Regions from separate parts of the Dorea formicigenerans genome, predicted to be linked through region 2. Evidence: riboswitches for the same ligand, from Rfam matches in the RefSeq annotation. Region 2 holds a riboswitch; the other holds the start of a gene.
The links. A riboswitch is a leader RNA that binds a small molecule or an ion and turns the genes downstream of it on or off. The one in region 2 is predicted to bind glycine.
Positions count from the first base shown of each region.

Region 1 (4,222 bases), 1.4 Mb from region 2:
CATGGGATTCCAGCTACCTCTGTATCGAATACTGCATGATAATATTTCTTTGGAATGTTCTCTTCTGCCGTTAATTTCTTCAGGATCTCCATTGCTTTTGGTCCCTGAAGTGCAATCTGCCCATACTCAGAAGATGCATCTGTAAATGTGACCTCTCCGAATTGATGGTCTAACATCCACTGATAATCTTTATCTTTGTTCGCCGCATTTACTACGATAAAGTAATCATTATCTCCACGTTTGTATACAATCAGGTCATCTACCGTTCCACCATTCTCGTTACACATCGGGCTGTATCTTGCCTGCCCATCTACCATGTTGGTAAAATCATTTGTCAGCAGCTTCTGCAGGTTTGCAAGTGCATCTTTTCCCTGGCACAATACCTCTCCCATATGAGACACATCGAAAAGTCCTGCTTTTTCTCTAACTGCCATATGCTCTGTGATAACACCTGTTCCATACTGTACCGGTAAGAGATATCCTGCAAATGGAACGATCTTACCGCCTGCTTTCACATGCGCACCATAAAGTGGTGTTTTTAACTCCATATCATATCCTCCTTCTTGTTTTTAATAGGGACGTTAATTATAGGTACATTAATTTATTCATATAATGGATATTTCTTGCAGATTTTTGTAACTTCATCTCTGATTTCATCTGCCTTTGTCTCAAAGTCTGTCACTGTCATCTTGATCAGTTTTGCGATTATCTTCATATCCTCTTCCTTCAGTCCTCTTGTTGTAACTGCCGGTGTACCAATTCTGATTCCACTTGTTACAAATGGGCTTGCCGGATCATTTGGTACTGAGTTCTTATTGACTGTGATGTAAACCTCGTCCAGTCGGTTCTGAAGTTCTTTTCCGGTAATGTTCATGTTCTGAAGATCTACTAACATCAAGTGGTTATCCGTTCCACCACTTACCAGATTGAAGCCTTCTGCAATCAATGCATCTGCAAGTGCTTTCGCGTTATTCACTACCTGCTTCTGATACTCTTTGAACTCTGGTTTCAATGCCTCTCCGAAGCAGACAGCTTTTGCTGCAATAATATGCATCAGCGGACCCCCCTGAGTTCCCGGGAAGATTGCTTTGTTAATTGCTTTTGCATGTTCTTCCTTACACATGATCACTCCGCCTCTTGGTCCTCTCAGTGTCTTGTGCGTTGTCGTTGTAACTACATCTGCGTATGGAACCGGATTCTGGTGAAGTCCTGCTGCAACCAGTCCTGCGATATGTGCCATATCTACGAAGAGATAAGCGCCAACTTCTTTTGCAATATCTGCAAAGATATCGAATCGGATCTCTCTTGGATAAGCGGAAGCTCCTGCAACAATCATCTTCGGCTTACATTCATGTGCAAGTTTTCGAATCTCATCGTAATCCAGTACTCCGTCATCATTGATGTTGTAAGGAACAAAATTATATAAAATACCGGATTGGTTTACCGGTGATCCATGTGTCAGATGTCCGCCGTGTGCCAGGTTCAGTCCCATTACTGTGTCACCCGGTTTAATCAGTGCCTGATATACTGCATTGTTTGCATTTGCTCCTGAATGTGGCTGAACACATGCATGATCACAGCCAAATAATTCTTTTAATCTCTCAATTGCCAGATTTTCAACGATATCTACATTCTCGCAGCCCCCATAATATCTCTTGCCCGGATATCCTTCTGCGTATTTATTTGCCGGTACAGTTGCCATAGCCATCATCACTGCCGGGCTGATAATGTTCTCAGATGCAATCAGCTCCAGGTTTCTTCTCTGGCGTCCAAGCTCCAACTCAATTGCTTTTCCAACCTCTTCGTCATAGTTCTTCACATAATCTGTTACCTGTTCAACCATGTTCATTTTCTAATCATCCTCCAAATTTCCCCAAAAATTTTTAAAAAAGGGTACAAAAAAAGCAGGTAAAAAATAATTTCTTAACAATCTTAAGACTAATTATTTTTTATCTGCCTCTGTCCTTTCACCTGAAAGATTACTTACCGGTCTTCGCGTGTATGGCAGGTAAGTTACTTCTTCGGTACAATCCCTTCCATTGTTCTCCAGAGTGTTGTCCAGACCCGTTCCTTTTGCCTGAGAGTTTCTGCTTGCCCCTTCGGCTCCAGTCTATCATTCCATGTGTCGCGTCTCACATGATAGTGGTATCTCACAAGTCCTTCCTTCAACTTAACCTCAGAATACAGCTGTCTGATAATAAAGTCAAGCGTTAAATATTTTTCTTACTTGTTAGAATTCTATCAGTGATTATCGTTAAATATCTGACACCGTATTTACAGCCTTTACGCCAGTTTTACATGCGTTTTTCTCAGTAAATAACAACTATTCTGTACTTGTATCTGTACGATTGTCATTGCTACTATCCGTATTGGAATCTGTACTACTGGCATTACTGCTGTCCGTACTTGTATCTGCACCACTGCTCAATCTTGACTTAGGAATTTCGATATTCTCTTTCTTATATGCAGCCAGTACAGCCTCCTTGATACATTTTGCATATGCTTTCGCACCTGCCGGGAGCAAATGTGTATCGTCTGCATCAAAATACTCATCATGACCCTCGCTTGCAGCATACCAGTCGATCAGATATGTATGATTATTTTCTTCTACAAATTTTTTTATCTTGCTGTTGCTTTCCTCTTCGAACGTATCATGCGGAATCCGGACTGTTGTCAGAAACAATGGCATATCCTTTCCTATCTTCTCCCGAATATCTTCAAGTTCACCATTGATCGGACTGTTCGAAAGTGATGCAAATATTACGCCTTCTCCTTCCCATTTCTTTTCGTCAATGTAGGAATCAAGAACTTGTTTACCAAGTGATGTAATCCGTCCGATTTTTGTATCACTGACGCTGTTGGGAAATATTTCATAAAAATCATCTGTCACATCAACTGCAATAGAATCTCCGATGAGCAGGAGATTTAAACCTTCCAGAATCTCATCATCTGTCAGATCAGCCGTACAGATGGTATCATCACTCTCTGAGCCTTTCGCGTTCTGCTTTGCGAGTTGTTCTTCCGTCATCTTACCTGTCTCTTCTGCCTTTGCCTCACGTTTTTGCAATGTATCCAATGCATTTTTCTTCGGCACGAATACCATACAAAGTATCAGTGACACAGTCAGTACAAATGTACCTGCCATTACCTTCAAACTTCTTCTTGCCACCTGTACCTGACGCTTTTTCTCCTGTCTGGATTTCGGTCTGCTTCTTAAAATGTTCAAATATTCCCCAATAATACCATGGCGGATCGGCGTCTCGATAAAACGATAAGAAAGCTCTGCCATGACAACACTTAATACAATCTCAATTAATGTAATCCACCAGGATGCCTTTATCCCCTTACTGATTAACAAAATGATTGGATAATGCCACAGATATATGCTGTATGAACGATCCCCAATCCATTTCAATACTGGGTTACTTAAGAATCTGCTAAGCCAGGTCTTTCGTCCTGATACTGCATAGACCATCAATACGGTCAGAATTGTTCCAACAAATTGTCCTCCTCTGTACCAAAAATTACTGGAACCATTGATTGCTATCGTCATCACAAGCAATGCTGCAAAAGACACACTGCCCAAGACCATATTGACACTTGCCGAAAGTCTTCTTGGAACCATCCGGTACTCCCACAGAATTGCAAGTAATGCACCGAACAGAAGAGAAAATGCTCTCGTGTCTGTCCCATAATATACCCGGCTGGCATCCTGCTGTGGATCAAATAATACAATCATCAAAATAACTGAGATCAGCGCCAGCAACAACGTTACTCCGGCAAACAAAAGACCTCTCTTTGCCCGTCCCTCTCCTCTGCTTTTTGCTAACTTATAGATTCCCAGAAGAATCAATGGATATATCAGATAAAATTGTGTTTCAATCGCCAGTGACCAACAATGCGTAAATGGGGATGGTACTCCGGCCGCTTCAAAGTAAGATACCTTATTAAAAATCTGCCACCAGTTATTAAATCCCAGAACAGATGCCAGGAAATCCTTGCAGCCCTTTGTAAAAATAATCCTGTTTACGACTGCGCTGACAAATATTATAACAACTGCCATTGACATGACTGCAGGAACAAGACGCCTGATACGTCTCAACCAAAAGTTCTTCAAATCTATTGTTCCTTCTTCTTCCACTTCGGAAATCAGAATACCTGTAATTAAATATCCTGATAAAACAAAAAATACTGTCACACCAAGAAAGCCGCTCTTAAATAA
Region 1 covers NZ_CP102279.1:31,181-35,402, reverse strand. Annotated here, with positions in the region: gene gcvT (glycine cleavage system aminomethyltransferase GcvT) at 1-548, opposite strand, end outside; gene NQ560_RS00190 (serine hydroxymethyltransferase) at 602-1,843, opposite strand; glycine riboswitch at 1,950-2,060, opposite strand; gene NQ560_RS00185 (acyltransferase family protein) at 2,324-4,222, opposite strand, start outside.
Region 1: it holds a riboswitch for glycine, as region 2 does, so the genes downstream of both, NQ560_RS00190 (serine hydroxymethyltransferase) here and NQ560_RS09145 (GrdX family protein) in region 2, are expected to answer to the same signal.

Region 2 (4,222 bases):
ATAATGTACAACTCTAATTTTACTCATTATGATTCGTCCTCCCTTTCTATCGTGCACTCAGTACGTTGAATCCTGTCTCGTTTGTTGCGCCAGTCATAACCTGAATCTCAACTTCAAGAGATCCGTCCTCCTGAAGAGTCTTGTCGCTGGCACCAGCGATAACATTAACATAGTCTAAAGTTCCGATAACTTTATCAAGTTTTGGAAGGTGAATCAGCTCATTAGCATTTCCGCCTGTTACTACAGCATCTGCAGCCGGATCAGAGTCAGCAAGTGACTGAGATTTTCCATCACGTCCAGCATACTCATCTGTAATGATAACAGTCTTAACGCCTTCAGCCTCAATTTTCTTTGTATTCATGATAAGGTCTGTATCTGGGTTACCGAATCCCTCCTGAGATACGATTACAGCATCCAGGTCTAAGAAACGGCAAAGTTTTGCTGTCCAGTCAGAAGAACGCATCTTGTCTGCAAGGTAAACGTTCTCATTTGTAAGGATGTGGCAAACAAAGTTAATAGTTTTACCATGCTCCTCGAACAAATCGTGAATAACCGGGTTATTCTCGTGAACATATGTTGGGTTTTTATCACAAGCAGATACACAGTTACCGGATACGATAGCTCCGTCCATGATCTCTGTTGGTGTCATCAGAGTAGAAAGTGTCTTCTTAGCATCTACTCCGTATACATATGTGTCATGAAGAAGTCCCTGGCTCTGTAACATCTGTACATAAGCAACTCTCGGAAGATCTGGGAATTTTTCTTTTCCTTCCATAACCCCGTATGTCTCATAAACCTTTGTCTCATCTGGTGTAAGATCACGTGCTAATTCCCCAAGATATACAGCAACTCTGAATCCAGCGAAACGAACAGCTTTCTCATAATCATGCTGTTTGATGTTATCAACTGGCTCACATACCATAACAAGATTTAATGTTTTTGAGAATGGTGTATACTGTGCTCCAACACCTGTCATATCGATGATACCTTCCTGGAATCCAACGATCTTACCAGCTGTAACAACAGCCATTCCTTTTAATGCATAAGTTTTTCCTTCACCAACTGTATCTACTTTGTTGATTACTCCCGGGAAGACTCCTCCTCTTCCTTCAACCTTTACACGTGGCTCGATAACGTCTTTAACCGGTGTGATTCTCACTGACTCACCTGGTCTAGCAATATCAAATGATACGCTCTTAATGTGCTCATCCTCAAGAGCAACAGCCTCTACAGCTTCTTTGTTTACATAAAGAATTCCATCTTCGATCTTAGACTCTGCTGCGAACTGGATATCCTTAATGTAAATGTGTCCCATTTCCAATCTTCTCACTTATGGTTCCCTCCTTCAAGAATTTTGATATTATTGTGTAAGCTAAATGCTTTAACAACCTCTCGCTACTCGACCTACCACACATCTGCGGATGAAATAGCGCTTTGTAACAGGGTCCAGTCAATTAACTGGAAGTCTTTGAATGTTTCTGGCATGAATTCTCTGTACTTTTCTGACTTGAATTCAAACTTTGCACAGGATCTTATGGCTCCTTCTATAATTGACAGTGACCTCTCATCCAGTTTTCCGGCTTTACGTGAGATCATAACCGACTTATATGGTGTTTCATTCGGCTTCACGCTTCCAGATAATGGATGTGATAAAAGCAAATGTCCTTCGTGTATTCTGTCTCTAACTTTCCCCAATACATCCTCATAAGAAATCTCACTATAATCCACTTCATGCTCTTCATCAAGCATCTGTGGAACTAATGGATTGTTCGTTATTATAATGTAATCTTTCTTCATTTTTTATCCGCCTTCCATTTTTGATTTCTTACATAGATGAAATAAGTATTGTGTCATTCTTCCCAGCTATCCGGTAGGATTAAAAAAAGACGATACAACACCAATATTGTGTGTGCATCGCCTTTCTGTCTTTTGTCTTGACCGTCCTTCTTAGATAGCCTTTCTCTTCAACACAAGATTCAGAACGCAGTCCCTTTCTCAGTCCTTTTGCCTGAAAGTTTCACCCCTGATATGTTCACCAACATACCTTGGCTTGCCTCTTCGGCGGTCTTCTTTAGTAAAGACTCTCTCTTAAGAAAGATCATCCCGCTATTCACTTTTATTTTATAGAGACAATGAATATCTCCCATTGCCTGTATCTATAATAACGTATTGTTAATTTATTTGCAACCCTTTTGCCATAACTTTCTTTTTTTAGTCATTATGCACATTTCGCAATGTCCCTTTTTGGTCACAATTGCCATTGCATTTGTTTTGTCTATAAATAATATATTCAGTTTTTCACAATATTCTATTAGTTCACAAACAATTTTGCCTTTTTATTATAAGATGTTCTACTTTTATTTATTAGCACTCCTTAATTTAGTGCTTTATCACAGTAAACTCCAGTTTATTTGCAACTGGAGTTTACTGATTCTACTATCAATTATTCAATTATTTATTGACACCATCTATGAATTATTTTTCTTTTTAAAGTTTTTAAAGTAATCTTCATGCACCTGGCTGATTACTTTACTCAGCGCAAATAATGCAAGAATATTTGGTACTACCATCAAAGAATTGAAACAATCTGCCATATTCCATACAAGATCAACTTCTGCAAGTGATCCAAGGAACACACAAACCGCTGCAGCTGCAGAATAGATTTTCACTGCTTTCGGTCCAAACAAATATTTGATATTAGCCTGACCAAAGAAATACCATCCTATGATAGTAGAAAAAGCGAAGAAGAACATACAGATGGCTACGAAGATGTCTCCGCCTTTTCCATATAATGTAGAGAATGCATACTGGCTAAGTTCTGCTCCTGTCTTTCCGCTCGGGATAGATTTCGTTGTCAGGATAACAAGCGCTGTCAGATTCAGTACAACGAATGTATCAATAAATACACCTGTCATAGCTACAAATCCCTGTTCTACCGGATGATCCACTTTAGCTACTGCATGCGCATGTGGTGTGGATCCCATACCAGCTTCGTTAGAGAACAATCCTCTTGCTACACCTTTTGTAAGTGCAAGCTTCACAGTTGCACCGGCTGCTCCACCGACTACAGAGCTCGGAGAAAATGCGCCGATAAAGATAGATGCAAATGCATAAGGAATATTTTTATAGTTGTAAATAATTACGATTAATGAGCCGATAATATATAATGCTGCCATAAACGGAACAATTGTCTCCGTAACTTTTGCAATTCGTTTCATACCACCCATGAATACGAAAATTGCGATTACTGCTACTACAAGACCCATAATCCACTGTGGAATACCAAACGCTGTATGGAATGATGCCGCAATAGAGTTAGACTGTACTGCATTACCCATAAATCCAAGTGCAAGTGTAATCAGTATTGCAAAAATTCCAGCAAGAACTTTTCCAAACGTCCCCTTGAATGCTGCTCTTATGTAGTAAACCGGTCCTCCTGTGACCTGTCCGTCCGCTCCGACCGTCTTATACTTCTGTGCCATAATCGCTTCTGCATAGATAGTTGCCATTCCAAGGAATGCTGCGATCCACATCCAGAAGATTGCTCCAGGTCCTCCAATTGCAAGTGCTGTTGCCGCTCCGGCAATATTACCGGTTCCTACCTGTGCTGCAATTGCTGTTGCCAACGCCTGGAATGATGACATTCCATCCGCTCCGGCTTCTCCTTTCTTACTGAACAGACCGCCAAAAGTTCTTTTCATTCCTTCGCCAAATCCTCTTACCTGGATAAACCCAAGTCTGAATGAGAACCAAAGGCCCGCACCTAACAGTGCAATAATCAGTACGTAGTTTGACATGTAATTCTGAATCGTCAATACAATGTTATTTAATGTCTCCATAAAACGACCCCCTTTTTTCCTTTTCGAAAGACATTTGTAATAATGTATTCGTGCTTCTCGAGTTTTAGTATAACCGAAATAAATCTTTTTTTCAATAGAATTTTCTGTAAACAATGATTATTTTTTATTTGTTTTAGTTTTTTCTTATATATATTCTTTTATTGTAATACATTAATCACTATTTTCTGAATATATATGCATTATTATTTTAAATTAACCAACCAGTTTTTAACATTAAAGAAGCCCGGCAGTTTTAATTCTGCCGGACTTCTTTTCTTAACACTATCTTAGCTTATGTTTTTATTAATTAGTTTATTTTGCTTTGTTAAAGTTGGTGAAGTAATCTTTATGTACCTGGCTGATTACCTTGCTCAATGCAAACA
Region 2 covers NZ_CP102279.1:1,863,325-1,867,546, forward strand. Annotated here, with positions in the region: gene grdB (glycine reductase complex selenoprotein B) at 1-27, opposite strand, end outside; gene NQ560_RS09140 (glycine/sarcosine/betaine reductase component B subunit) at 47-1,315, opposite strand; gene NQ560_RS09145 (GrdX family protein) at 1,405-1,797, opposite strand; glycine riboswitch at 1,987-2,101, opposite strand; gene NQ560_RS09150 (alanine/glycine:cation symporter family protein) at 2,469-3,839, opposite strand; gene NQ560_RS09155 (alanine/glycine:cation symporter family protein) at 4,152-4,222, opposite strand, start outside.